Linked DNA regions of Skermanella sp. TT6. The main gene of each other region encodes a partner of the protein of the gene in region 2 in a complex. Links are inferred from orthologs where the notes say so. Each region holds a gene or a part of one and is shown on either strand. Other genes may lie near its edges. The genes, in order: katE and hfq.

Region 1 (3,260 bases), 2.5 Mb from region 2 along the record:
GCGTCGTAGGTGTCCAGGTCGGCGATCACCCAGCCGCCACCATGATAGTAGACGATGACGGGCAGCGGGCTCCGGGCGGAGCCGGGAACATAGATGCGGGCCGGCCGGGCGCCGCCCGGTCCCGGAATGGACACGTCACGCACGGACGCCACGGTCTCCGGGGCGGCGCTCCGGCCGTCGTCCTCCAGGACCTTCGCGACCGCGTCGGCCATGGTCGGCTGAAGCCGCGCCTCCTCGGCCGACAGGGTCTCTATCGGCTTCGGCCCCAGCGCCTGGAAGGCCAGCAGCACGGAGCGCATGTCGGCGTCGGCCGCAGCCAGGGTCGGGGCACCCCGGGCCGCGGCGGCGGGGTCGTTCGACAGGGCGGTGCCAGCGTTGGAGAGCTGCTGGCAGGCGCCCAGCGCCAGGACGGCGCCCAGCAGCAGCGGGCTGATCGGCTTGCTGTTCATGGGGTTCAGACCTGCTTCACCTTGGGCTCGCGCTCCCAGAAGCGCAGCTTGCGGCAGGACTGGACGAAGTTCTTGGCGTCCGATGGACCCTTCAGCTCGGTGAAGCCGCCGTCCATGTCGGCGGCGACGCAGGCCTTTTCCAGCAGCGGCATCGATTCCTTGTTGTAGGCGATGAACTTCGCGTGGGCGAAGGCGTCGGTCACGAAGTCGCGGGCGGTCGCTTCCTTCGACAGCAGCTTGGCGCCGTCGTCCGACAGCAGCACCGCGACCGCGTCATAGACCACGGAAGGCGCGCCGTTGATCTTCTCGTCACCTTCGATGAAGGTGCCGTCGCTGGCCTTGACGCCGCCCACCCTGGGGGCGACGAACTCGAGCATGGCGCCCTCGGCGGTGATCGCCTCCTTCAGCGCCTTGACCAGGCCGATGTCCACGCCGTCGCTGACCAGCACGCCGACCTTGCGGCCCTTGAAGCTTTCCGGACCGTTGAGCAGGATGCTGAGCGCCGGGGACGGCGGCAGGTCCCGGGTCGGCCGGGCGGCGTCGGCCGGCTTGGGCATCTCCTCCAGCCGCAGGCCGGTCGCGACCTTGTCCGCCAGTCCCTTGTCCACGTTCATCAGGTGCGAGACCATGCGGGCGCGGATCGCCGGGGTCTTGACCTTGCTCAACTCGAAGGTGAAGGCATCGGCGATGTGGGTCTGCTCGACCGGGGTCTGGCTCAGATAGAACTGCCGGGCCTGGCTGTAATGGTCTGCGAAGCTTTCGGCGCGGATCCGCAGCTTGGCGCCCTGCTCCTCCGCCGGGAAGGACCTGAAGCCGATGTCCGGCGCCTCGCGCGGGCCGCCGGCCGCGCCGCCCCAGGAATTCGGCTCGTAGTTGGCGCGGCCCTTGGGATTGACCATCGCCATGTGCCCGTCCTGCTGGAAATGGTGGACCGGCCGCTTGGGCGCGTTGATCGGCAGGTAGGTGAAGTTGGGGCCGCCCAGCCGCTTCAGCTGAGTATCCAGGTAGGAGAAGTTGCGGCCCTGGAGCAGCGGGTCGTTGGTGAAATCGATGCCCGGCACGATGTTCTGGGTGCAGAACGCGACCTGCTCGGTCTCGGCGAAGAAATTGTCGACGCAGCGGTCGAGCACGAGGCGCCCGATGCGGCGGACCGGCAGGATCTCCTCCGGGATGATCTTGGTGGCATCCAGAACGTCGAAGTCGAATTTCTCGGCGAAGTCCTGGTCGAAGACCTGGAGGCCCAGTTCCCATTCGGGGAAGTCGCCGGCCTGGATCGCGTTCCACAGGTCGCGGCGGTGGAAGTCGGGGTCGGCGCCGTTGATCTTCAGCGCCTCGTTCCAGACCACCGACTGCATGCCCAGCTTGGGCTTCCAGTGGAACTTGACGAAGGTTGATTTACCCTCGGCGTTGACCAGCCGGAAGGTGTGGACGCCGAAGCCTTCCATGAAGCGGAACGAGCGCGGGATGGTCCGGTCGGACATGATCCACAGCGCCATGTGCGCCGCCTCAGGCGACAGCGAGATGAAATCCCAGAAATTGTCGTGCGCGGTCTGCGCCTGGGGGAAGCCGCGGTCGGGTTCCTGCTTGGCGGCGTGGATCAGGTCGGGGAACTTGATGGCGTCCTGGATGAAGAACACCGGGATGTTGTTGCCGACCAGATCCCAGTTGCCCTCCTGGGTGTAGAACTTGACGGCGAAGCCCCGCACGTCGCGCGCCAGGTCGGCCGAGCCCTTGTTGCCCGCGACGGTGGAGAAGCGGACGAAGACCGGGGTCTTCTCGCCGGCGCGCTGGAACAGGTCGGCGCGGGTGAGGTCGGACAGCGGCTCGTAGGTCTCGAAATAGCCGTGGGCGCCGAAGCCGCGGGCATGGACGACGCGCTCGGGAATGCGTTCGTGGTCGAAGTGGAAGATCTTTTCCCGGAAGTGGAAGTCCTCCAGCGCCGTCGGGCCGCGATATCCCACCTTGAGCGAGTTCTGGTCGTCGGCTACGGGAACGCCCTGCTGGGTGGTCAGGACGGGCACGTCGCCGCCGGCCACCTGATGGGTTTCGCCGCCCTCGCCCCGGATCACTTCCTGGTCGGCGAAGCGCGCGGTCTCGCGGCTGCTGGTAAGCCTGTTGTCCGGCATCGTGGTTGCTTCCTGTCTTCTGGGTCTTGATAGGGTCGGGGCGCCTGCCCGCCCTCGGGCGTCCGATGCCCGGGCCGTGGGAGCCGCACTGAAGGGATCACAAGGCAGAAACCCGGGCAGGCTTGGAATGTTTCCAGGAAAAGCGCGCCGCCGACCCTGGCGGGACAAGAACGCGACACTCAGGAATCCTTAACCCCATCGAAAGTATCATCGGACTGCGGCGTGCCGCTGCGGCTCCCGGTATCCCATTCGAGGGGAGAGGCGTCTTGAGCTTCAAATTCATCGCTGTCGCCTATGGCATGCTCGGCGCCACGGCGGCGACGGGCTATTACGTGCAGGTCGGCGGCGGTGGCGGCATGGGGACCGGCGGTGCCGGCCGCGCCGCCAACCCGCCCAAGGCGGAACGGGTCGCGAAGCTGGAGGTCCCGCCCATGCCCGAGCACCCGGTCGCGGCCCCGGTTCCGGCTCCCGTCGCGGCGCCCGGGCCCGACACGATGCCGAGGGCCGAGGTCCCGGCGGCCGCCACCGCCTCGGTGATGCCGCTGACCGCGCCGCCGACCCCGCCGCCCCCGCCGGCATCGGTCGCGACGGCTTCCGCGTCCGACGGCGGTTTCTCCCGCGGGTACATGCAGATCACCGCCGACATGACGGTCAATCCCTGGACCGGCGCCTGGCTGACCAGCGA
Region 2 (3,045 bases):
GCACTCAAGGCCAGGGAGTGCCAGCCGTATAACGGCAGATCTCCCTGCCGTCAAGCATTTCACCCCGGCAAATGGGGCCTTGCCCGATTTACACCAGGGGTGGCGGCCGATTTTCCCGGAGGCAAAATAAGGGCCGGCACCCCGGAGGGCGCCGGCCCCGAGCGTGCGGCACGCGGGTGGATCCGCGTCAGGTGGCGGGATGGTAGTCGTAGCGCCGTTCGAAACGGGCGAGGTCGGCCGGGTCGAGGGCGATCTGGAGATGGGCGAAGGAGTCGTCGTCCCGCCGTTCCAGCACGTCGCCCCGCTGGTAGAGCCAAGCCAGCGCCGCGCCGTCGTCGATCCGAACCGCGAGATCGACCGTCTGCCGGTCCATCGTCATGTGGCGGTCGAGCAGCCCGAACAGTCCGGGCAGGCCCTCGCCGGTCAAGGCCGAGACCGCCTGCATGTGGTCGTTCCGCGCCGCCTGGGCGAGCAGGGCGTCCCGGGTGGCGGCGTCGAGCAGGTCGATCTTGTTCAGCACCTCGACGACGCGGCCGTCCTGGGACGGGTCGATGTCGAGGTCGCGCAGCACCGCCTCGACGTCAGCCTTCTGGGCCTCCGTGTCGGGATGGGCGATGTCCCGAACATGAAGGACGATGCCGGCCGCCTGGACCTCCTCCAGGGTCGCCCGGAAGGCAGCCACGAGGTGGGTCGGCAGGTCGGAGATGAAGCCCACCGTGTCGGACAGGATCACCTTGCGGCCGGTCGGCAGCTCGATTCCGCGCATGGTCGGGTCGAGCGTCGCGAACAGCAGGTTCTTGGCGAACACGTCGGCACCGGCCATCCGGTTGAACAGCGACGACTTGCCGGCGTTGGTATAGCCGACCAGGGCCACCACCGGATAGGGTACCCTGTCCCGCGCCTTGCGGTGCAGGTCCCGGGTCCGCCGGACCTCGTCCAGTTCCCGCTTCAGCTTGATGATCCGGTCGCCGATCAGGCGGCGGTCGATCTCGAGCTGGCTTTCGCCGGGGCCGCCGAGGAAGCCGAAGCCGCCGCGCTGGCGCTCCAGGTGGGTCCAGGACCGGACAAGCCGCGAGCGCTGGTAGCTGAGGGCCGCGAGCTCCACCTGCAACTGGCCTTCCCGGGTCCTTGCCCGGGCGCCGAAGATCTCCAGGATCAGGCCGGTGCGGTCTATGACCTTGGCATGGAGCCCGCGTTCCAGGTTGCGCTGCTGGACGGGCGACAGGGCGTGGTCCATCACGACCAGGTCGATGGGTTCCCCCCTCTCCTCGGCGTCACGGATCAGGCCGGCGAAATGCTCCACCGTGCCTGACCCGAGCAGGGTCGACGGCTGAGGCCGGTTGACCTTGACGGCTTCGGCGTATGCTACGTCCAATTCGATCGCGGCGGCCAGTCCGACGGCTTCGTCCAGGCGCGCCTCCGGGCTGCGCATGCCGTCGTCGATCTTGGCCTCGCGCAGGATCGGATGGATCACGAGGGCGCGGCCGGTGCCCATGGCGGACCGGCCGGTGCCCTGATCGGGTGCGTTAGGTACCTTCACCTTCCTTGGGCGGCTCGAAAAGTTGAATAGGATGGGCAGGCATCACGGTCGAGATTGCGTGCTTGTAGACCAGTTGGCTATGCGCATCGCGTCGCAACAGGACGGAGAAGTTGTCGAACCACGTTATGATGCCTTGGAGTTTGACACCGTTCACCAGGAACACGGTGACCGGGGTCTTGTTCTTTCGGACGTGGTTTAAGAAAACGTCCTGAACATTTTGACTTTTTTCGGACATATGCAATCGCCCCGTTGTGATGGTTCTTGGGGCCCCATCCCAGAGCCCGGATAACATTCCATAACCCTTTTGTTGGGCTATTTTCGTTGTTCGACTGGAGTCTCCAGCGATATGGGGGCGCCAAGGCGCCGCACCAAGTCGGATACTATATCGCAAGTGTCAAACCGGTGCGCAGGCGGAAAATTCCCGAAATCGTCCGGACCGTTCCCGATCAGCATCGGGACGCATCTCCCGGCATGGGCGCACTGCATATCCACGTCTGCATCGCCGATGAACCAGACGTCGGGACCGGCAATCAACCCGCCGGGCTCAAGGGCCATGTGGATAGGATCAACCGCAGGTTTATCTTGTGGCGCATCTCCCGCTCCGACGAGCTTGCCGAAGTAGCGGTCCCAACCGAGTTGGGCCGACTCGGCCCGCAGGAAGCGGCCGGTCTTGTTGCTGACCACCCCGAGATAGACGCCCTGCCCGGCCAGCGCCGACAGCAGCCCCTCGGCACCCGGGAGCGGCTTCAGGTAATCGAGATGGTGGCGGCCGAAATGGTCGTAGAAGATGTCTCGCGCATCGGTCCAGCGGTCGCCGAACAGGCGGGGGAAGCTGTCGCGCAGGCTCTGCCGGACGCGGAGGCGGGTCTCTTCCAGGCTCCAGGGCGGCAGTCCGTGGGCGACCAGGGCGGCGTTCAGCGCGGCATGGATGCAGCCCCAGTTGTCCACCAGGGTATTGTCCCAATCGAACAGGACCGCGCGCGGCAGCCGCGTCGGGTCGCCGTCGCCAAGGGGTGCGCCCCCGAGATCCGCCGTCACGACGCGCCCGCCGTCCGGGCATATTCCAGGTAGGCCTGCCTCAGGCGCTCTCCCAGGGAACCCGGCTTGCCGTTGCCGACGGTGCGGTCGTCGATCCGCGTGACCGGCATCACGAAGGTGCTGGCGCTGGAAACGAAAGCTTCCCGCGCCCGGTAGGCTTCCTCCAGCGAGAAGGCGCGTTCCTCGAACGGGATGCCGGCTTCCCTGGCCAGCCGGATGATCGACAGGCGGGTCACGCCGTTCAGGATCAGGTTGTCGGCATGGCGGGTCACCAGGGTGCCGTCCTCGGTCACGATCCAGGCGTTGCTGGAGCAGCCCTCGGTCACATCGCCGTCCGGGTCGAGCTGCCACGCCTCGAACGCGCCTGCCTCCACCGCCTGCTGCTTGCCCAGCACCTGCGGCAGCAGCGCCACCGACTTGATGTCCCGGCGCAGCCAGCGGATGTCGGGAATCGAGATCACCTTGAC

The links.
Region 1: the proteins of hfq (region 2) and katE are in contact, whole or in part, in a crystal structure (PDB 3VU3), measured with the Escherichia coli proteins. The link is inferred for Skermanella sp. TT6 from one-to-one orthologs.

What each region holds. Positions count from the first base shown.
Region 1 is NZ_CP067420.1:5,210,262-5,213,521, reverse strand. The notes cover bases 16-2,956. They hold katE (catalase), read right to left. Parts: upstream 2,576-2,956; coding sequence 455-2,575; downstream 16-454. Other genes in these bases: IGS68_RS24335 (hypothetical protein), read left to right, coding at 2,842-2,956; IGS68_RS24345 (alpha/beta hydrolase), read right to left, coding at 16-449. In the rest of the region: more of IGS68_RS24345, read right to left, coding at 1-15; more of IGS68_RS24335, read left to right, coding at 2,957-3,260.
Region 2 is NZ_CP067420.1:2,672,405-2,675,449, reverse strand. What follows is about bases 152-2,877. They hold hfq (RNA chaperone Hfq), read right to left. Parts: upstream 1,776-2,877; coding sequence 1,527-1,775; downstream 152-1,526. Other genes in these bases: IGS68_RS12565 (D-amino-acid transaminase), read right to left, coding at 2,575-2,877; IGS68_RS12570 (HAD family hydrolase), read right to left, coding at 1,853-2,578; hflX (GTPase HflX), read right to left, coding at 188-1,495. Also shown: more of IGS68_RS12565, read right to left, coding at 2,878-3,045. UniProt on the Escherichia coli protein: RNA chaperone that binds small regulatory RNA (sRNAs) and mRNAs to facilitate mRNA translational regulation in response to envelope stress, environmental stress and changes in metabolite concentrations.